Regions from separate parts of the Psychromonas sp. psych-6C06 genome, predicted to be linked through region 4. Evidence: predicted binding sites of a transcription regulator. Region 4 holds the regulator's gene; each other region holds the start of a gene.

Region 1 (5,812 bases), on a different contig from region 4:
CTTAAAAACCTACATGACAATGGCTTACAAGCGACTGCTGCACAAGTACCAACAGCGATGATTTTGCCGGCACTTGGTATGTTAACAGGATTGCTAATTGCAGTATTTATTAGCTACCGTAAACCACGCGAATACCCCATTAGTGAACAAGATGAAACAAAGCCTGAATTAAAGTCACTGAATAAACGCCATATTAGTGTTGCAGCAGTTGCCATTGTTGCCACTCTCGGTATACAGCTTTATTCAGGCTCTATGATTATTGGTGCATTAGCAGGTTTCACAGTGTTTACCGTCGGTGGTGTTATCGCATGGAAAGAGACCCAGGATGTATTCACTAAAGGGGTACATATGATGGCTATGATCGGTTTTATTATGATTGCAGCAGCCGGTTTTGCAGCGGTCATGAAAGCAACCGGTAGCGTTGAAACCTTGGTGGCATTTTTAAGTGATAGCATTGGTGATAACAAAGCATTAGCCGCATTATTAATGCTCATTATTGGTCTGTTAGTGACAATGGGAATTGGCTCTTCATTCTCAACCATCCCAATTATTGCCACTATTTATGTACCATTAGCCATTGCATTTGGTTTCTCACCAATGGCGACCATCGCATTGGTTGGTACGGCTGCGGCACTAGGTGATGCAGGTTCCCCAGCTTCAGACTCAACCTTAGGGCCGACATCAGGCTTAAATAGTGACGGTAAACATGATCATATCTGGGATACTGTTGTACCTACTTTTGTTCATTACAACCTTCCATTAATCGTATTTGGTTGGGTTGCTGCGATGACACTTTAGAAAACGCTCGAAGGCTAGAAGAAAAAAACGCTGGAAGGCTAGAAGGCTGGAAAACCCTCAAGCTTTTAAACTTTCCTGCCTTTAAGCCCTCAAGCTTTCCAGCCTTTAGACCATCCTTTATAAGTTATATAATAATTAATTCGCCCTGTATCGCTCCCGCTTGTTTTAATGCTTCAAGTATCGCCATTAAATCTCCCGGTGCAAGACCGACCTCATTTACAGCACGAACTAAGTCATTCAAACTCACGCCAGTATCAAATTTAAACATGCGACTATCTTCTTGCGTGATATTAATTGTACTGTTATCGGTAACTTCCGTATTTCCTCTGGCAAAAGCATTCGGTTGTGAAACTTCTTGATTTTCACTAACAGTGACGCTAATCCCCCCATGAGTGATAGCTGTAGGTAATAACTTCACATCTTGACCAACCACAATGGTACCTGTTCTCGAATTAACAATAATCTTTGCATTACCACGAGCGGGCTCAAAGGTTAAGTTTTCAAGCGTTGATAAATACGAGACACGTTGCGAAATTTCACGGGGCGCTAACACTTTAATCGAAGTTGCATCTAATAATGATGCGGTGTTCGGCCCAACTAAATTATTAATTGTATCAGCTAAACGCTTTGCCGTTGTAAAATCAGACTGATGTAAGTTAAAGGTAATGCTATCGCCACTTGCAAAGGGCGATATCACTTCACGCTCCACAATTGCACCATTTGAAATACGACCAACTGTTGGGGTGTTAATCACCACCTTTGAGCCATCAGCACCTTCTGCACCTAAACCACCAACCACTAAACTTCCCTGTGCGAGCGCATAAACTTTTCCGTCAACCCCCTTTAAAAAGGTTTGTAATAACTCGCCACCACGTAAGCTTTTAGCTTCACCAATGGCTGACACTGTAACGTCAATGGTTTGACCTCGCTTTGCAAAAGCTTCTAAGTTTGCAGTGATCGCAACAGGTGCGACATTTTTAATTTTCAATGTCTGCCCTGCTGGAATATTGATACCAAAATTTCTCAGCATAGTGGCAAATGCTTGCTCGGTGAATTTACTACTTTTTTCACCTGTACCCGGTAAACCAACGACTAAACCATAACCCACTAATTGGTTACTACGAACACCTTGTACACTCGCGACATCTTTAATGCGTGCAGCAAATGAAGTACTCGCAAAGCTAGCTATGATGAGACTAATGAGTATTTTTTTAAATGATGTCATGAAAAACTCCTTGAGTGAGACTCAATAGGTAAATTAGATTGGCCAATAAGGGCCATTGAAAAATGCAGTTAACCAACCTTGTTTTTGCGTATTAGCAAAGTCCCCAGTACCACCGTATTGAATACGTGCATTGGCAACACGCATTGACGATACAGTATTATCAGAGCTCACGTCTTCCGAACGAATAACCCCTTTAATACGGACATACTCTTCGCCGTTATTCAGCATCAACCACTTTTCTCCTCGAATAACGAGGTTGCCATTGCTAAGTACACGTACCACATTTACAGTGATACTACCTTGTAGGTTATTGCTTTGGTCAGCATCAGCATCGCCTTCAAATTTACTATTTTGATTTGCTCCAATAGACAAACCTGAAAGCGCTAATGGGTTAGTACCACTGCCTGGCAATGTCATCGGATCAATATCTAAGTTATAACTGTTTTTCTTTTCTTGGCTAGAGCCTGCTTTTTTACTCGCCGAAGTAGCTTCCTCTAAATAAACAGTAATAATGTCACCAATACGGTGAGCTTTAATATCAGAATAGAGATTATTAACGTAGTTATCTTGAAATAGTGAACCAGTATTAACCACATCAATACCCGCCTCCGTAGGTTCGATAGGCGCGAACTCAGGATCATTTTTCACTTCAGTATCTGGTAATGAAGTACAACCTGAAACGAGCATTAAGCCGACTAACGAGATAAACTTAAGCATAAATCCTCCTATTATAACTGCTGACTAACGTAAGAGAGCATTTCATCAACGGCAGAAATCACTTTTGAGTTCATCTCATACACTCGTTGACTTTCAATCAGGTTAACCAGCTCTTCAGTTACATTTACATTAGATGTTTCGAGCATTCCTTGACGCATAAACCCCATGCCATCAGCACCAGGAACACCTTGCAATGGCGCACCACTTGCTCCTGTTTCTGAATATAGATTCTCCCCTAAAGGTTCAAGACCCGATGGGTTAACGAAATCATTAACGTTGAGCTGGCCAACAACTTGGTTTTCTGCTTGACCGGCAACACGCACAGAGACTTCTCCCTCTGCACCAATACTGATTGATTGTGCGTCATTAGGGATTTGAATTTGCGGTAATAATGGGTAACCTGAACCTGGCGTAACAATAATCCCTTCTTCATTTAACTGAAATTGGCCATTACGCGTATATGATGAACTACCATCAGGCATCTCTATTTCAAAAAAACCACGACCATCAATCATGATATCTAAGGAGTTATTGGTTGTAAGTGCATTACCCTGTGTAAAATTCTTTTGTACGGCAACCACTTTTGCACCCGCACCAATCATCAAACCAGAGGGAAGCTTTGTATTTTGCGTCGCATTAGCACCAGGCTGATTAATATTTTGATAAAGTAAATCTTCAAAAACTGCGCGACTCTTTTTAAAACCAACGGTACTCGCGTTGGCTAAGTTATTAGAAATAGTGGCTACGTTAGTTTGTTGGGAATCTAACCCTGTTTTACTTATCCATAAAGCGGGATGCATAAATTTCTCCTTAGATTAATTAAAATGACAGTGATGACTTGTTTACACAACACGCAATAACGTTTCAGAACTTTTATCGATCTCTTCTGCGTTTTTCATCATTTTTATCTGCATTTCAAAATGTCGTTGCAAGTTAATTAAACTGGTTAACTCACTACTTAAATTCACATTGGACGCCTCAAGCGTTCCACTTTGTACCCGAACAGTTCTATCCCATTCAGGATCCTGACCGTCGATTTGTCTAAACAGACCATCCTCTCCACGCATCAAACCTTTTACATCTGGATTTACTAATTTTATTTGTGCAATCTCTTCCATCGCTTCCGCAGGTGCGCCCTCAGGACGTACTTCGACCATGCCATCTTGACGTATATTAAATTTTTCAACAGGTAGTTGGATATAAATAGGGATCCCCTGTATATCAAGTACCTGACTACCATTACTATCCACTAACATGCCGTCATTATTAATATTAAGACCACCTGAACGGCTCATACCTTCACCGCCTAGCTCGCTTTCTACGACAAACCAGCCATCGCCCTGTATGGATATATCTAAATCACGGCCAGTGGTTTGCATAATGCCACTTTCAAAGTTTTGACCAGGCTCCTCTGTCAAAGCAAAAACACGAGTAGGTTGCCCTTGTCCATAAACTTGCATGCTGCGTGCTTGTTCGAAACTGGCTTTAAATCCGGTCTTATTAGCATTAGCTAGGTTGTTAGAATGGATAGCTAACGCATTCATATTCTCTTTTGCACCAGACATTGAGATGTATAAAAACTTATCCATATGTATTCCTTAACCGAACTCATTCGATAGATAGTGACGATTGATGTGACTTATACAAATAGAAATGCAAGAGGTATGCCAAAGAAAATAAGATGCTAATAAAAACAAAAAGGCACCTAAAATTAGGTGCCTTTTCAAGGAGTAACAGTTATAGAGATTGTTTATCTGATCTGTAGAATAGTTTGCTGCAAGGTATTATTAATCTCTAAAGCACGTGAATTTGCCTGGAAATTACGTTGAGCGGTTATAAGGTCCACAAGCTCTGTCGTTAAATTGACGTTTGATTGCTCAAGCGCAGCTGAGTTAATGGATCCAAATGAACCAGATGAGGCCTCTCCGGCAATCGGTTCTCCGGAGTTTTGCGAAGCTATCCAATTAGACCCTGTCTGTGCGAGCCCCTGTTCATTACGAAAACGAACAATTGCAACTCGTGACAATGGCTGTGAAGTACCATTACTGTATGTCGCTTTCACTAACCCATCATTGCCAATCTCAACTCCCGTTAAGCGCCCTACTGTTAAGCCATCTTGCTCTAGTGCCGTTACTTCAAACGCAGAAGCAAATTGTGTCGGCTCTTTAAAGTCCAAATTAAATGCTTGAGTTCCATCTGCCCCAGGGTCAAGCACATTTGCACCACCGACACCTAGTGGCGCAAAATCTAATGCAGCAGGACTACTGCCAGTGTAAGCACCTACTGAGTCAAAAGTTAAGACAGCACCAGTACGCACGACACCATTCGCATCAGTGTAAGTGGCTTGTGCAGTCGTATCCTGTAGACCATCACCAGTAGTATCTTGGCCATAAGTACCACTCACCGGTGCTGGTGGTGTTGCATTTTTATCCCAAGCATCAACAGGTTTGCCATCAACGGTTACAAAAGTAACCCATTGGTTGGTGCCAGTAAAAGATGCATCGTCAGGTTTAATATAATAAGTACTCGTTATATGTGCTTCACCCAGTGAGTCGTAGATAGTCACAGAGGTAGCATTGTTATAAGTAGAAGGATCATTTGGATCAAAATTTGCCGGATCAAGTGTGCTATCACCAGCGGGTAAGTTAAGGGTAATACTAATTTCTGATGTTGAAACCGGTGTACCTGCCGTTTCAGGAATCTGAATCGGTTGTGTCGTACTTAAACTAACCGAAGATGATGTTCCATCAGGATTCACAGGAAATGCTTGTAAATAGTTACCACTATTATCAACAATGAAATTTTCATTATTAAGTTTAAAGGTTCCTGCTCGTGTGAAACTTAAGTCACGATCGCCAATATTGCCAGACGTTGCAAAGAATCCACTACCAGTGATCGCAAGATCTAACGGGTTATTTGTGAACTTTAAACTACCTTGATGGAACTGTTGTGCCACAGCGGCAACAGAAACGCCATCACCTGTTTTTGTTTTACTATTAGAAAATAGAGAGTTCGCATAAACACTGTCAAACTCTGCACGGGACTCTTTAAAACCTACCGTCCCAACATTGG
Region 2 (5,812 bases), on a different contig from region 4:
AGACAAACAACCGCAATAATAGGAAATATGCAACGACTGATAGGTATTGTGTTGAGCGGTAATATTTTTTTAAGAGAACTCTTTCCCTGTTGTAGTAGATGAACTATCCCATGCAATAGGATATATAAAAAAACTGCGCAGGAAAAAAAGTAATGTAAATCGAATGCCGTGAGTAGCGGACTCGAAAAATAACTTAACCAGCCACTTATTACCGCACCAATGATAACGACGTAACCAAGTCGGTTTATCCAACGGTGATAAGGTGATTTTTTTCTGTTGATATTAGTATTAAGAAAGGGAGCAATTAAGATAACGGCAGTTAACGCGATCCCTGCTAGCAGATGTAATTGATGCAGTTGCCCTTGAGGTAATAGAGGGGATAACCACATTAAGGTCGGATCAGAAACAAGTCGAATACGCGATCCACTTAATAAATTTATAAGTACAGCCACCACACAAATAATATGTAGAAACATAAAGTTGTAACGTTTTGAATTTAATTGCATTTTATCGTTATACCTCCAATTTCGGAGTAATATAAACTATGATATTTACAATTTTGTTACATGTTAGTTTTATTTATATTATTAGTTAAGTGGCTAGGGGGGGGGTGATCTTTATTGTTTGTTTTTACAACAATTTGTTGAAAAAAAGAGCGAAAGTTTAAAGCCCTTGACTAAAATATTCGAGGGTGATGTTAATAGGCTATAGGTGGTGGCTTCATAACGCACTAAAAAGCGTCCATTAGCTTATGCGAAGGACGCTTAGTGGTTGTTCATAATTAACTACATAATTAAATAATGAAGAAAAGTGTTATACCAATTCCGCTAATATAGTGATCAAATATTACGCAGGAAAAAGTAGTTAGTTCAGGCGAAAATTGATGTAAATGGTTTTTCCCTTTACGAAATTTTTAACGCTGAAATAGCTTCTTTTAACCAGCAAGATTGATCAGTTATTTAGTGGATTTGGTATTAATAATCAACCCAAGGTACGCCTTCCTCTAACCACGCCATTTCACCATTTAAATCAGTTATTTAGTGGATTTGGTATTAATAATCAACCCAAGGTACGCCTTCCTCTAACCACGCCATTTCACCATTTAAAATACTCTTGGCTAATTTATTCTCTTTCTTATCATCATTATCAGCCAGTTCATCAAATAGACGCTTGATTTTACGTTTGCTATTTAAACTAAACACATCTGCTAGGTATTGTGGAGTTAAATCGCTGTGTTGGTTGTTTAGTTTAGAAACGGTATAGGAGCAGGTTGCTGAAATCAGGCCTTTCAAAAGGGGGGGGAAGCGAACCTAGTAAGCACTGCTTAATTTGGTGATATGGTTTGTGAAAAACGAGCTGCAATACCTATATAAATCGTTAATTTTTCATTTAGTGACAGATAGATAATAAAAAGTGGTTTACTGGTTAAGGGAGGTTGCTAGCCCTTAAGTGAAATAAATTTAATGTTACAACTCACGCCTTGGTAGTTTACATTTTTCCACGCACTACTAGCTCACTTTCTCAATTCCATTGGTATTATTGAAATTGGTTTTGTTCGTGATAGTTTTTTCCTACGTAATTATTGCTCGCAACATTAATTCTTTTTGTATAAATAGAATTTGATTTATAAGCAGATCTTTTATCTTAGGAAATTATTATGAAAGCTGATGTTGGTGTCAGAATTTTTTACATGTATTTATTGGTTTAATTTATTTTCTCTATAACCTTATGTTTTAAAGTGATTTTATTTTTATTTTATATTGGCGTGATTTTTGCTTCTTGTGGTTTTGTTTTTATATATCATAAAAACTCTTCAACTTAGATGCAACATTATTAAAGGAAAAGTACAAATGAAACAGTTTTTTTTGAAAGGTGTAATAGCAAGTTTTGCTTTGGCTATTAGTGCAGGCGCAAACGCTGGCCTTATAGGTGTTTGGGGAAATAGTACCCCTTTTGCTACTCCTATTCAAAATGCAGGACATACATTTGTTAATGTTAACTCGGCTACTACTTTAGAAGAGCTAGATACTTTAGAGCAAGTTTGGTTAATTCGCCGCGATGGAGATGCGGACTTGAACAACTATGTTTTAAATGGCGGTACGCTTGTTACAGAGTGGTCTGGGGCTTCTTGGGCTGTGAATTCAATGTCAATGCTTGAAGCAGATGATAGTTTTGGTTTTGCTAGTCGAACATCGGTGACGTTTACACAAGAAGGTATTGATTTAGGCTTCACTACAAACTTGCCGAACCCTTATTCAAATGAAGGAGCGACTGAGTTTTTTCGTTCATTTACAGGTATAGGGGAAGGGGTTGATATTATTGCAACTGCAAATGGATATAATGTTGGTATCGCTGGAAGTTATGGTCTTGGAAATGTCGTTGCATTAGGTTGGGATTGGGTAGACACTAATGCGTTAAACCCAATGAACCAATTGTTAGTAAATGATATAACCGGTTTATCCTTTTCTCCTAAAGGAGTGCCAGAGCCAGGGACTTTAGTCATTTTTGCTTTAAGTTTAATAGGGTTAGCTTCTCGTAAGTTTAAGAGATAATTTAGTTTCATCATATTGCAATGATTGTAAGCACTGAGCATAACAGCCAGTGCTTATTAGTTTTACATCCTCTAAAGCGATATTAATCGTTTATTCGCTTAACAGATAATGCTAAAGATTAAGCTATTAATTTAATAATCAACCCAAGGCACGCCTTCCTCTAACCACGCCATTTCACCATTTAAAATACTCTTGGCTAATTTATTCTCTTTCTTATCATCATTATCAGCCAGTTCATCAAATAGACGTTTGATTTTACGTTTGCTATTTAAACTAAACACATCTGCTAGGTATTGTGGAGTTAAATCGCTGTGTTGGTTGTTTAGTTTAGAAACTGCATAGGAGCAGGTTGCTGAAATGGCAAACAGCTCTGTACCTATCTCCATCAATACTCCTAGAATATGCTGTTTACGCTCTAATCTATCTTGGTATAAGCCGATATAATGAAAAATAGTGCGTGCCAATTTATGAGCGGTGTTTTCTACAAAATCGATATGTTTGGCTAATTTTCCTAGGCTTGGGTGTGAGCTCCATAGTGTGCTACTTAACCATTGTGTAGGGTACCAACTGCCATAGAAAGCCGCTAGTTTTAGTCCGGCTTCTATTTTTTCACCGACCGGTAGGTTCTTTTTGAGTATATCTGCTGCGACTTTAAGGTGGGGATCCATCGCTTCACGTGCTAAAAATAGCTTCATGATATCGGTCGTGCCTTCAATAATACGATTGATGCGGCAATCGCGCATTAGGCGCTCAATAGGGTAGGGCTTTTCGCCACGTGCTTTTAACGACGATGCCTTTTCATAACCACGACCACCGCGCAGTTGCATGGTGGTATCAACCACTTGCCAAGCTACCTCAGAGCAGAACAGTTTTGCCATGGCGGCCTCAATGCGCAGATCAAGCTTGGGATCATCAGCCATATGCGAGGTTAAATAGGTGACCGCTTCCATGGCAAAGGTACTGGATGCGATAAAAGCGATTTTTTTAGCGCCAGCTTCATGCTTGCCAATTGGCATACCCCATTGAACCCGCTCATTGCCCCAATCTCGAGCGACTGCCAAACAGTATTTACCCATACCCGCAGAGGCTGCTGGTAGTGTTAAACGGCCGGTATTAAGCGTCGCAAGGGCAAGCTTTAACCCTTTTCCTTCACCTAAAATAATATTCTCGATGGGCACTTTTACATCTGTAAATTTAATTAAACCATTTTGAATACCACGAATACCCATGAAATCACATCGATGTAAGACTTCCATGCCGGGCATCTCTTTTTCAACGATAAAAGCGGTGACCTGTTTTACCTGTTGCCCATTCGCTAAGGTTTTTGGTGCCGTTTGCGCCATCACCACAAGAACATCGGCGATTAAGCCATTAGTACACCATAATTTAATACCGTTGATTAAAAAGTGTTTGCCATCATCCGCCAGTGTTGCGCTGGTTTCCATTTTAGCGGGATCTGATCCAACCTCTGGCTCTGTCAGTGCAAAGGCAGATATCTTTCCGTCACGAAATTGGGGTAGGTATTTCTCTTTTTGTGCCTCAGTGCCAAACATTTTTAAAGGCTGCGGTACGCCAATGGATTGATGTGCACTTAATAGCACTGCCGTTGCGCCACAATGCGCAGAAACGGCCATCATAACCCGATTATAGTTAACTTGAGATAACCCTAAACCGTTGTACTTTTTAGGGACTTTCATCGCAAATAACCCCATATCCACCAGCCCTTGAATGACTTCAGGCGGGATAGTACGTGTTTCATCTACTTTTTCGGCATCTAGGTGTTCAATTAAAAACGCGCATACCTGTTTAACTAATTGATCACCTACTTTTTTTTCGGCGCTTGATTGGCTAGGAAAAGGGAAAATAAGCTCAGTTTTTAAACTTCCCATGAACAGTTGACCGGCAAAACTCGTCGTTTGTTCGCTGGTGTCACGAGCGGACTCTGCAAGTTGCATTGCGGCTGCCTTTGCGCTATTCATTTTAGAGGTATCAATCATCGACTGTTGTGTTTCATGTTGTTTACTCATGTTTCTCTCCCTCATAAAATGTTTGCCCATTTTTTGCTTTTTCGATCAGCAGTGCTGCTGGAGCAAAGCGTGAACCATACTGATCACTAAGTTGCATCAATTTGTCACAAACTGTTTGTAGGCCTTGGTTGTCTGCATATTTTAATAATCCACCACGAAAGGCAGGGAAGCCGGTTCCCATCAACATTGCCATATCTAAATAAGCAGGGTTTTCTATCACTCCCTCTTCTAAGCAACGTATCGCTTCATTAACCATGATTAAGATACAACGATCTATCATCAACTCATTATCGAAAGTGTTTAACTTGATATGATGCTCTGCACGGTAGAATGTTAAAATCGTATCGATATTTTTATTGTAGCGACGGGGCGATTTTATCGGGTGCTTGTAAAAACCTGCGCCTGATTTTTTGCCTAACAGTTTCTCTTCGACATAAATATGTTTAAATAATCCGGCAACCTGCATTCTTTCTCCGTAGGCTTGCTCTAAAATAGACGCTACATGGAAGCCAATATCAATCCCCACCTCATCAGCGAGTACAAAGGGGCCCATGGGCAGTCCAAAAGCTTCAAGACAATGGTCTATTTCGGTGACATTACCGCCTTCTTGTAAAATAAGTGCTGCTTCGTTGAGCATGGGAATTAAAATACGATTGACTAAAAAGCCAGCGCAGTCGCCAACCACAATAGGTGTTTTACCTAATTGTTTAGCCAGTTTTACAGTGCTTGCGATCGTTTGTGGACTGGTTTGTTTGCCGGGAATAATTTCAACCAGTGGCATTCGGTTAACGGGATTAAAAAAATGCATACCAATCATATTTTCAGGACGTTTTAGATCGCTAGCCATCTCTGTAATAGAGAGGCTAGAAGTATTAGAAGCTAAAATCGCATTTTTGGGGAGCTGACTTTCCGCTTCTGCTAAAACACTTTTTTTAATATCCATGTTTTCGACAACGGCTTCAATCGCAATATCGAGTTGTTTGAAACCATTATAATTGACCGTACCTGCAATATGATTCATCTGATAACGGATCTGATTCGGTTTGATTTTACGGCGCTTATTCATCTGTTGATAATACAGATTGGCTGTCTGATAACCTTTTGCGACGGCATCCCATTGAATATCTTTGAGTCGGACATTTTTATTGTTATTAGAAAATAGCCAAGCAATTCCGCCACCCATCACTCCGGCGCCAATAACCGCGCCATTATTTATCTGTTGTGGCGTGATAG
Region 3 (5,812 bases), on a different contig from region 4:
CAAATCGAAGCGAAAGCATTACGTAAACTACGCCATCCAAGTCGAAGCGAACAATTACGTAGCTTCCTAGATGAGTAATTTAACGAGTCTTTGAACTTTAAAACGCTTACTTCGGTAGGCGTTTTTTGTTTTTACGAGATTATTTTGCGAACTATGCTGAATAAAACAGCAAACAGCGAATCATAAGCTAGACAGCAAAATGACTAGCTTATATAATCGCAACTCAAATTTGGCCCCTTAGCTCAGTTGGTTAGAGCATACGACTCATAATCGTCAGGTCCCCCGTTCAAGTCGGGGAGGGGCCACCACATTCTAAAAGCCGTAATAGATTAACTTCTACTACGGCTTTTTTAATGCCTGCAATAGTTCTACCCCCTCTTTTTTAAAAGCGTCGAGTAAATTTACACAAGAAAACTTTAATAACACCTTAAAAGTAAGCGCACTTTATAAACTGCTGAAATTATTCTTGATAATTTTTATGGCATAAATATTGCTCTTAACTCAGTTTTACAGTGTAAAGCGCTATAGCATATAGCCATCAGCATAAGCTTCACTTTAAAAATGGGTTTCTACAATAAACAACTTAAATTGAAATAATAAAAATAAATAAGGATATTTTATGACATTAAAAATGTTAACCACTGCGTTAAGCGCTTTGACTTTATTTATTGCATTCAGCGCTAGTGCGGGTGTGATAACCGATACCAATAATGATAGCTTTATCGACACCTCAACGGGTTTGGAGTGGATGGACTTTGGTATTAATAATGGCCAAAGCTATAACTACGTGGCTTCACAACTCGGCCAAGGTGGTCAATATCAAGGTTGGGCACTGGCCAGCAAAGAGCAAGTGTACACAATGTGGGCTAATGCATTTTTAGGCTTAGGTGCAAGCGATGAAAATGCCAATCACTCCGGAACAGGGCAACTTTATGTTAGTGATGGTTATGGAGTAAGTGGCAGTGTGTTTAGCGAGACCTTTGATGCGATGGGTAGTAATATAGCTTATAACATAGGTACACCATACGAGTATAATTATAACCTTGCTTGGTTTGCAGGCAATAACGGGTTAAGTTACGTATATAAACAAGAATTTACAGGTAGTTATTATGACCTTAACCGAAATGATATTGCATACATTTATGATAACAATAATTACGATTCTAACCTTAACAGGTCCTATGAACAGCGCAGCACCATGCTTGTGCGTAGCACTGTCTCTGCACCTGCAACCCTAGCTATCTTCGCATTAGCCTTAATCGGCCTGCGCTTTCGTCGTCAAGCACGTCGCTAAGCGATTGTATTAACCAAATACGATTACTCAGATAGTTTTAATCATTAACTTCATTACCCTGTTTTCAAAATAATGAAGTTAATAAGCTGTTTTTCATGGCTACTAACGGTATTCCCGGCGAAATAAATAGCCGTTCTATTTTACTGGTTAAAATAATTTACCTCTTCGTTAAAACTTTCGTAAAGGGAATGCCAATTAAGTCATCTTTGGATCTGAAATAAATCACTTTTTCAACGCAAGCTTTTGCACACATACTCAATGAGATTGTTATCCCACTAATCACTCATAACAATGCATAACAGCGCCGATAGTTTAACACTTCCTTAATTTGAACAGTGCTTTTGGCCTTATACCATTCCGCTAATATAGTGATCAAATATTACGCAGGAAAAAGGGGGTAGTTCAAGGCGAAAATTGATGCAAATGGTTGCTCCCTTTACAAAATTTTTAACGCTGAAATAGCTTCTTTTAACCAGTCAGATTGATCAGTTATTTAGTGGATTTGGTATTAATAGGGTCTGTTGAACTTTCGAGTTTATTTTTGCAACAATTTGTTGGCTATTGGCCGCAGTTGACTACGTCAATAGCAAACAATGCAAGATAAAGAACCACTTTGCTGTTATACAAGGCTGAGTCTATGCCCAGCTATTATTCTACATCAGTAGGCGAAAACGCAGTAAAAATGGTCAATAAATGTTGCTTTATGAATTCAACACGCTATGCCCTTGCTCTATTTGACTATGCCAAACAGTAGGCAATACAAAACGAAAAGACCTTTTACTATCCGTTAGACGAAATTCACTTAGAATGACCAAGCTACATTCCGCCTACCTTGCTAAAAACGCGCAGTGTTTAACAACATTCAAACAACGAAGATCAATAGCCCCTGATAACTTCATTGGTTAATATTTTGACAATATGTCGACTTTACTTACACTAAAAGGCAAAATAGAAAACACTGCACTTTATATCTTATTGAACTTATTAAGAATTATTATCGTGGCATGTTAATTGCTGTATCTATTACGACGCCTGTCCAAGAAATACAAACAAAATATGAGGACACTCAATGATTTTTAAATGCTTAAACATAGGGTTAGCCAGCTCAGCTCTACTCCTGTCTGTTACCGTCCAAGCTGTTGTTATTACTGATACCAACAATAATAGCTTTATCGATACCTCGACTGGGTTAGAGTGGATGGACTTTGGCATCAACAATGGCAAAAGCTATAACTATGTTGCTTCACAGCTTGGCCAAGGCGGAGAATACCAAGGGTGGTCTTTAGCCAGTAAGGATCAAGTTTTCACGATGTGGAGCAATGCTTTCTTAGGCTTAGGTGCAGATTATGAAAATAGAAATGAATACGGCATAGGGCAGCTTTATGCCAAAGATGGACAAGGCGTTAATGGGAGTGTTTTTACTGAACTATTCGATATTATGGGAAAAAACACCACTAAATACGAGGGTACTGCAATCGAACATAACTCTTCTGTAGGTTGGTTTTTAGGCACCGACGGGTTAAGCAATGTCCATATGCTAGAGTGGACTGGAGCGCTTTTCGATCTATATAACAATGATGTAGTGAATATCTATGATAACTACAATTATTCAAACTCATATACAGCTAATGGTGATAGTGCTCAAAGCACAATGTTAGTTAAACGCTCTGTACCAGCACCAACAATGTTAGCTATATTTGCACTGGCATTGATAGGATTTAGTTTACGTAGAGCGACAAAAATTTAATACCGCTATAACCAGTAACGTTTTAATTTAACTTCATTGCCCCCATTATTTCACAATGAAGTTAAACATTATTTATTGATATAGAACGGGCTTAACGACCGACTATAGCCCCTTTTCAACCCCCTTCCAGCAATTTATGTAACACCAAAGGTGATAAGCCTTACTTGTTATAACTTCCACTACTGGTGTTGTGAGTTTTCAAAGATGAATAACTAATTTTTGCATTAACACCTTGATAGCTTAAATTTCCTACGCAAAACAAGCTCACTTTCTCATTCCATTTATATAATACCAATCGAATTAATACCAATTCCACTAATATAGTGTTCAAATTTTACGTAGGAAAAAGGAGGTATCACAAGGCGAAAGTTACAGTAAATAGTTGTTCTATTTACAAAACTTTTAACACAGAGATAGCTCCTTTTAACCAGTACAAATGATCAGTTATTTAATGGATTTGGTATAAGTGTGTGATCTAAATTTTGTGTAGGAAAAGTGACTTAACTCGAGACGTAAATGATTGCTCTCTTTACGAAAGCTTCAACGAAGAGGTAAGTTGCTTTAACCAGTAAAATAGTTCAGCGATTTATTTCGTTTGGTATAACTAAGCAAGGTTAACCAAGAAGGGATCCCTTGATAGTTTATGCCCCTGCTCAGGATTGAACCAAGATAATTTATCCGCAAGACAAACCACTTCACCAATTATTATTAGTGTTGGCCCTTTTAAGCCACCTCCTAATTGCGATAATTCATCAAGCTTACCGATAACAACATGCTGATCAGCGGTTGTACCTTTATTAATTAGCGCAACAGGTGTTTCAGCTCCACGCCCATAATGTAATAACTGTTGTTGTATCTCTTCTGCTTGAATAAGCCCCATATAAACAACTAAGGTTTGATTTTTAATCGCCAATGCTTTCCAATCTAATTGTTTCCCATCTTGCTTACGATGCCCTGTCACGAACGTAACAGATTGAGCATAATCACGGTGCGTTAATGGGATACCAGCATAGGCGCTACAGCCAGAAGCGGCGGTAATACCCGGTACGACTTGAAAATCGATATTAGAAGCAACGAGCTCTTCAAGCTCTTCGCCTCCTCGGCCAAAAATAAATGAATCTCCACCTTTTAGCCGAACTACTTTCTTCCCTTGTAGTGCATACTCCACTAACATTTCATTAGTACGAGACTGTTCTACTTCATGATTACCCGCTTCTTTACCTACGGAGATAAGATCAGCATCACGTCGCACTAAATCTAAAATTTCAGAGGAAACAAGACGATCATATAGCACCACGTCAGCTTGTTGCATAAGCTGCAATGCTTTTAATGTTAATAAAGAAGGATCGCCTGGCCCAGCTCCCACTAAAGCAACATCACCTTTAGCAACCTCTTCGGTTAAACTTTGGGTCATTAATGCAATTGCCTTATCTGTTTGGCCTCTCTGGAGTAGTTGTCCAAGTTGCCCATTACCAAATAATTTTTCCCAATAACGACGTCGTAAGGAAACACTTTTAAGTGTTTTCTTAACTTGATGACGAAACTCCCCCGAAATAGTCGCTAAACGGCCGATATGCATCGGTAATAATGACTCTAAACGTTCACGAATAAGTCTCGCTAAAACCGGAGCTTTACCGCCACTTGAGATAGCAACAATAATTGGAGAGCGGTCAACAATAGAAGGCATAATAAAGCTTGATAATACAGGGTTATCAACCACATTCACCAAGATTTGGCGACTATTTGCACATTCAGCAATATGTTGGTTAACCTCTTTATCGCTGGTAGCGGCGATAACTAACCATTTATTATCTAATAGCTCATCGCTAAACGTACCTTTAATTATTTTTACCTGCTTAGCATCAGCTTTTTCTAGTAACTTTGCATGGAACGCTAAAGAGCAAACAGTGACATCTGCCCCGGCCTTTAATAATAGGTGTACTTTGCGAAGTGCAATTTCTCCACCACCAATAACAAGACAAGGTCGATTTTCTAATTTGGTAAAAATTGGTAAGTAATCCATTTGAGAGCCCAGAGCAGATTGAAAGCGAACACTATAAAGAAATATAAGAAGGAGTTAAAACAATAAAATTTAATTTCTTATAGTCTAATTGTCTAACAGCGCACGCAATCCATCGTGTAGGGTAAATATTCCAACGATCTCGCCTTCATCAACTATCGGTAAGCAACCGATAGTATGCTCAAGCATTAATAATAATGCTTCGCGAATTAACGTATCACTGTTAACAGTAATTGGCGATCTCGTCATCACCTGATGTGCACGCTGATCAATGGTTTTTGTATCTCGGACCGATTCAGCATCAGTACCAATAAATGGGCTAAGGCACCGTAATAGATCACGATCGCTTATTACCCCCTGTAACTCTTCATCTTCGATAACAAGAAGGTGACGAAAGGGAGCACTGTCTAAAATCTCTTTAACAACTGTCAAGCGATCATCCATATCAACTTTAACAACCCGTGTAGTCATCACATCTGAAACTTTCATAGACTCTCCTTACATCATTAAAATTAAAGTATAGACATAAAAAAACCAGCTATTGCTGGTTTTTTCGATGAAGAGTAATGAATTGTTAGCTATTTTTTACGAAATCAATCCCTTTCTGAATATCATCATGTAATACAGCTAGCATCTCACCTTTCTTTTTCTCTTCAAATTCACTTAACTCGCCAAAGGGTAAGACACGCTCAATACCATTTATACCGAGTAATAATGGTTGTGTGAAGAAAGGAGAACAAGCATTTCCTCC
Region 4 (5,812 bases):
TCATTACTCGCCTTGGAGGAACCATTTTGCTATTTTATTTATGATAGACATAATTTAAATTAAAAACCCTTAAATTGAGAATCCAATGGTCACAACTCCTTACGGCTTAATTAGTAATGAAAACTATCATCGCGCAGCACAGATAAAATTACTTATTTGCGATGTAGATGGTGTCTTTTCAGATGGTCGGATCTACCTTGGTAATGCAGGCGAAGAGCTTAAAGCATTTCACACCAAAGACGGATTTGGTATGAAAGCGATCATGAATATGGGCATCGAGATTGCTATTATAACCGGCCGACAATCAAAAATAGTCGAACAGCGTATGCACTCCCTAGGAGTAACACATATATTGCAAGGCATTGAAAATAAAATCGATGCCTATCAGTTATTAATTAAAAAATTAGGCCTTTCTAGCGAGCAAGTGGCTTATATCGGCGATGATGTAGTTGACCTCCCGGTCATGCAACATTGTGGGTTAGGTATTGCTGTTATGGATGCCCACCCTATAGTATTACAAGGTGCCGATCTGACTACCTACACTCGTGGAGGATTTGGCGCAGTACGTGAGATATGTGATCTATTTTTACAATGCCATGACAAACTAGATACAACACAGGGTAAAAGCCAATAAATGAGTATACGACAAGCGCTCCCCTACGCTCTTTTGTTGGTTGTTTTTTTAATCTGGTTATATCTAAAGCCACAACAACAATTAGAAGTACTACCAGAGCATCATCCAAGTTATATTGCGTACAACATTAGTAGCGATCATTTTGATGAAACCGGTATGATCACTCATCAAGTGCATGCTTCTAAAGCAACCAGTTATAGCGACAAAGAGATAACCATTTTTGAAAATCCTAAAGTGTTAATGTATGTACAAAATGAGCAAGAAAATAGTATCACAACCTGGCAAGTAACTAGTGAAGATGGACAATTAAGTGGTAATAATCATCTAATTCTTTCTGGTGATGTTTGGGTAAAAAATTTAAGTTTAGATCAATTAGTACAGACAATGAGTACTGAAAAACTAACTATATTATTAACAGAAAAAGAGATCAGTACAGACCTATTTGTTCATTGGCAAGGGCCACAAATGGATCAACAAGGCATTGGCATGTGGGCATCACTTGTTAGTGAAGAATTAATCGTTAAAAAACAGATAAAAGCGGTATACCTAAATGAAAATTAATAAAATTAGCTTAATCGTTGGCATGATATTCTGCTCGCTTTCAGTACAATCTTTAGAGTCTGATTACGATCAACCAATTAATGTAAGCTCAGTTAGCCAACATGCAAAAATGAAAAGTAATACAGTAACCTTCCTAAAAGAAGTGTTGCTAACCCAGGGAACCATTAAAATTACAGCAAATGAACTGGTTGTCATTCGTGGCGAGAAAGCCAATCAAGAAATTATGATTGCCAAAGGTGATGTAGCGACTTTTTACCAAACCCAAGAAGATGGTAAGCCCTTTGATGCAGAAGCGAATACTATTCATTACGATGTAGCGAAAGCCAAGATAACCTTAACGGGTAACGCACAAGTAAAACAGCTAGATAGTCAAATTAATGGTTCTAAAATAATCTACTTTTTAGAAACAGAAGAGTTGATTGTAGAAAGCGACAAAAATAGCAAAGAGCGTGTAAAGACGGTATTTTTACCAGCACAATTTGAAAATAAAGATGACAATACACAACAGGCTGAAGATAAATAATGGCTGAGTTAATCGCAAAAGGTTTAGTAAAAAGCTATAAAGGCCGTACCGTAGTAAATGGTGTAGGCTTAACCGTCAAGACGGGAGAAATAGTTGGGTTACTCGGCCCAAATGGGGCAGGCAAAACCACTTCATTTTATATGGTCGTTGGCTTAGTGAAGCAGGATGAAGGCACCATTATTGTCGATGGTGAAGATATATCACATCACCCAATGCATATACGAGCACAAAAAGGGATAGGCTATTTACCTCAAGAAGCCTCTATTTTTAGACGTTTAACAGTCACTGAAAATATCATGGGTATCTTAGAAACACGTAAAGAACTTACCAAAGATCAACGCCTCGAAAAACTGAATACGCTATTAGAAGAGTTTCATATTACCCATATTCGTAATAATAAAGGCATGAGCCTTTCGGGTGGCGAGCGTCGACGTGTAGAGATTGCCAGAGCACTAGCAACCGAACCTAAATTTATTCTACTAGATGAGCCCTTTGCAGGTGTTGATCCAATTTCAGTCATTGATATCAAAAATATTATCGGTCAACTTCGCGATCGAGGCTTAGGCGTCCTAATTACTGACCATAACGTGCGTGAAACGCTTGATGTCTGTCAACACTCATACATTGTTAGCCATGGTGAAATTATCGCAATTGGGACACAAGACGAAATATTGGCAAATGATCATGTAAAACAAGTGTATCTAGGTGAAGAATTTAAACTATAGTTATTGTAAATATAGTTATTAAGACATAGCTACTAGTTATTTATATCAGGAAATACAAGCTTTGATGAAACAAGGGTTACAATTGAAAATGGGTCAGCAACTTGCGATGACCCCACAATTACAACAAGCGATCAAATTATTACAACTATCCACCCTTGATTTACAACAAGAGATTCAAAATGCGCTTGATGAAAACCCATTACTAGAGCAAGAAGATAACAGCTCACTTCAAGATGTCGTCAAAGAGCAAGACAGTAGTCAACTTGATACAGCCGAAGCACTTACCCAACAAGAATTTTCACAAGAGCAACCTGATGAAAGCAACTGGGAAGAAGCTTATACACCGCCTCCAACAACTTCAATTTCCTCAGGTTCATCCTCTTTTGAAGGCGAAGATAGCGTCTATCAGGGAGAGTCATCTATTTCTCTTCAAGATCATTTAATATGGCAGATGCAACTAACTCCCTTTTCTCAAACCGATCTCTTAGTCGCAACCGCTATTATCGACTCCATTGATGAGTTTGGCTACTTAACCAGTAGCTGCGAATCGATACTGGAAGCGTTGAGTAATGAAGTTGAAGATCTTGAGTTAGATGAGATCGAAGCAGTTTTAAAACGAATACAGCATTTTGATCCCATTGGTGTTGCGGCTAAGTCAGCACAAGACTGCTTACAAATACAGCTACGGCATCTCAGTGATGATACCCCTTGGCGTGCAGAAGCATTAATGATTCTCGAAGAACATATGGACCTATTAGGTAACCGAGATTACCGTACTTTAGCGCGCAAGACCAAACTGAAAGAGAATGAACTCGCAGAAATTATGCGCCTAATTCAAACCTTAGAGCCACGTCCTGGAAATCAATTCGAAGATACGCAAGCACAATACGTTGTACCTGATGTCTATGTGAAAAAAATAGGTGGACAATGGCGCGTATCGCTAAATCAGGACTGTGATCCGAACCTTTCTATCAATCAACAATATGCAGACTTATGCAAAGGTAATATTAGTAAAACAGATTCGCAATTTATTAAGGGTAACCTTCAAGAAGCGAAGTGGTTTATTAAAAGCCTCGAAAGTCGTAATGAAACATTGTTAAAAGTATCAAACTGTATCGTGCAACAACAGCAAGCATTTTTTGAATATGGTGACGAAGCAATGAAACCAATGGTGCTCAATGATGTTGCCTTTGAAGTTGAAATGCATGAATCTACTATTTCTCGAGTTACCACCCAAAAGTTTATGCATACACCCCGCGGTATTTATGAATTAAAATTTTTCTTTTCTAGCCATGTTGCTACCGAGAGTGGTGGCGAATGTTCATCGACTGCTATCCGTGCGTTAATTAAAAAGTTAGTAAATGCAGAGCTCACTACTAAGCCACTCAGCGATAACAAAATCACTCAGTTACTTGAAGAGCAGGGGATAAAAGTAGCAAGACGCACTATTGCTAAATATAGGGAGTCCTTAGGTATCCCACCCTCTAATCAACGCAAGCAGTTACTATAAGTTTAGATAACTAACCTAAGTTCTGGATAAGCAAAGCGATACAATACAGCTATTTCCGCGAATTTCGGCGTTAAAACATCTACCAATACCCCATTATTGCGACGATAATTTGCCTGAACTACGCAAAAATGAAGGCACTGTATTATAAAAGTAGCAGCATCGTGGTTTTAAACACCATAAAGCTTTCATTAACCAGAATTGAGGTTAAGTAAGCTAAATCGCTTAATATTGATTAATATTAAAAAATGGGCGTTCTTGTATAGCCATTCTTATTTAACCTGATAAAATCGCGCCAATTGTGCCACTAGAAAATAATATTATGAAAATATCTGACCTATTAGATAAAGACTCTGTGTTTAGCCAAACTAGCTGCAGCAGTAAGAAATGCGCATTAGAAAAAATCAGCATTATTGCAGCTGAAAAATTAGATATCGACTCGCAGCAATTATTCAATTCGCTTATTGCACGAGAAAAAATTGGCTCTACTGGAGTTGGGCTAGGAATTGCTATTCCACACGTTAAAATTGACAGTAGCTATCCAGCTACTGCTATTTTTATGCAATGCCATTCAGGGATCGATTATGATTCTTACGATGGTAATAAAGTCGATATATTATTTGCTATTTTTGTTCCTGAAGATAAATGCCAAGAATACTTACAGGCGCTCTCAGAAATAAGTCAAAAATTGCTCGACAAACCCTATTTGCGACAACTAAGAAGCGCACAAACTAACGAGCAGTTATATAACCTATTGCAAATTGAATAACTGCGAGGGAAAAAAATGAAATTAATCATCATCAGTGGACGTTCCGGCTCAGGAAAAACAATCGCGCTACATGTGCTTGAAGATCTAGGCTATAACTGTATCGATGGTGTGCCCTTCCAATTATTAGATCAACTCCTCGATACCGTTGATGTAGAAAATAATAAAATAGCCATCACTCTAGATGTTCGTAATCTACCAGGTGACTCTGATGCAATTGACTCCTTGCTAGCAACATTAAAATGCAAAGTAAAAATAGATATCATCTATATAGATGCGATTAGCACAGAACTCATTCGACGTTATAGTGAAACTCGCAGATTACACCCTCTGTCAAAACAAAAACTGTCTTTATCACAGGCATTAGAGCAAGAAAATACATTATTAGCCCCTATCAGGAAATCAGCAGCACTTGAAATAGATACCACCACACTATCTATTCATAATCTCAATGAACGCATCAAACTTTTTTTACAAGGCACGAGCAAAAGTAAGTTACTGATCATATTTCAATCCTTCGGCTTTAAGTATGCATCGCCTGAAGATGCAGATTATATTTTTGATGTTCGTTTTTTACCTAACCCGCACTGGGAACCCTCATTACAAAAATTTAACGGTACAGAGCAACCTATTATTGACTATCTAGACTCTTTTCCAATAGTTAAGCAAACGGTTAATCAAATTGAGAATTTATTTCAATCTTGGATGCCACATTTAGAGGATAATAACCGCAATTATGTGACTATTGCTATCGGCTGTACAGGAGGTAAACACCGCTCAGTTTATGTAACGGAAAAGATTGCGGCTCGTTTCGGTAACAAATATCAGGTACAAGTTGAGCATAAACGACTTGCAGGAAAAGAAGGCTTATAAAAAAGTGGATATCATCAAACAAACTATTACAATACAAAACAAACTCGGTTTACATACACGAGCTACCATCAAACTAGTTGAATTGGTTAATAATTTTGATGCTAAGATCACGATTAGCCACCACGGTAAACAAGCTGATGCTGATAGTGTACTAGGGTTAATGGTATTAGAAACCTGTTTTGGACAAGAGATAGAAATAACGGCAACGGGTAATCAAGCACAA

What was found. The regulator sigma-54, encoded in region 4, starts transcription at its own class of promoters, with help from an activator protein. The targets are predictions, from matches to a motif close to GTTGGCACGNNNNTNGNNT.
Region 1: the regulator sigma-54 is predicted to act here: its motif matches at 4,394-4,412, upstream of CW745_RS04915 (flagellar basal body rod protein FlgF).
Region 2: the regulator sigma-54 is predicted to act here: its motif matches at 1,760-1,778, upstream of CW745_RS13695 (PEP-CTERM sorting domain-containing protein).
Region 3: the regulator sigma-54 is predicted to act here: its motif matches at 2,293-2,311, upstream of CW745_RS07920 (PEP-CTERM sorting domain-containing protein).

The regions. Positions count from the first base shown of each region.
Region 1 is NZ_PIZM01000002.1:381,958-387,769, forward strand. Features, by position in the region: gene CW745_RS04895 (Na+/H+ antiporter family protein) at 1-798, shown strand, start outside; gene CW745_RS04900 (flagellar basal body P-ring protein FlgI) at 923-2,023, opposite strand; gene flgH (flagellar basal body L-ring protein FlgH) at 2,057-2,740, opposite strand; gene flgG (flagellar basal-body rod protein FlgG) at 2,752-3,540, opposite strand; gene CW745_RS04915 (flagellar basal body rod protein FlgF) at 3,583-4,329, opposite strand; gene flgE (flagellar hook protein FlgE) at 4,491-5,812, opposite strand, start outside.
Region 2 is NZ_PIZM01000010.1:12,706-18,517, reverse strand. Features, by position in the region: gene CW745_RS13705 (ethylbenzene dehydrogenase-related protein) at 1-506, opposite strand, end outside; gene CW745_RS13700 (hypothetical protein) at 1,053-1,292, opposite strand; gene CW745_RS13695 (PEP-CTERM sorting domain-containing protein) at 1,851-2,552, shown strand; gene CW745_RS13690 (acyl-CoA dehydrogenase family protein) at 2,684-4,579, opposite strand; gene CW745_RS13685 (3-hydroxyacyl-CoA dehydrogenase NAD-binding domain-containing protein) at 4,572-5,812, opposite strand, start outside.
Region 3 is NZ_PIZM01000005.1:15,428-21,239, reverse strand. Features, by position in the region: gene rpoD (RNA polymerase sigma factor RpoD) at 1-78, shown strand, start outside; tRNA gene CW745_RS07930 (tRNA-Ile) at 232-308, shown strand; gene CW745_RS07925 (PEP-CTERM sorting domain-containing protein) at 620-1,294, shown strand; gene CW745_RS07920 (PEP-CTERM sorting domain-containing protein) at 2,364-3,041, shown strand; gene cysG (siroheme synthase CysG) at 3,646-5,064, opposite strand; gene CW745_RS07910 (CBS domain-containing protein) at 5,149-5,550, opposite strand; gene mdh (malate dehydrogenase) at 5,636-5,812, opposite strand, start outside.
Region 4 is NZ_PIZM01000012.1:22,282-28,093, reverse strand. Features, by position in the region: gene kdsC (3-deoxy-manno-octulosonate-8-phosphatase KdsC) at 86-634, shown strand; gene lptC (LPS export ABC transporter periplasmic protein LptC) at 635-1,195, shown strand; gene lptA (lipopolysaccharide transport periplasmic protein LptA) at 1,185-1,718, shown strand; gene lptB (LPS export ABC transporter ATP-binding protein) at 1,718-2,443, shown strand; gene CW745_RS14705 (RNA polymerase factor sigma-54) at 2,508-3,953, shown strand; gene CW745_RS14700 (PTS sugar transporter subunit IIA) at 4,273-4,719, shown strand; gene rapZ (RNase adapter RapZ) at 4,735-5,589, shown strand; gene CW745_RS14690 (HPr family phosphocarrier protein) at 5,594-5,812, shown strand, end outside.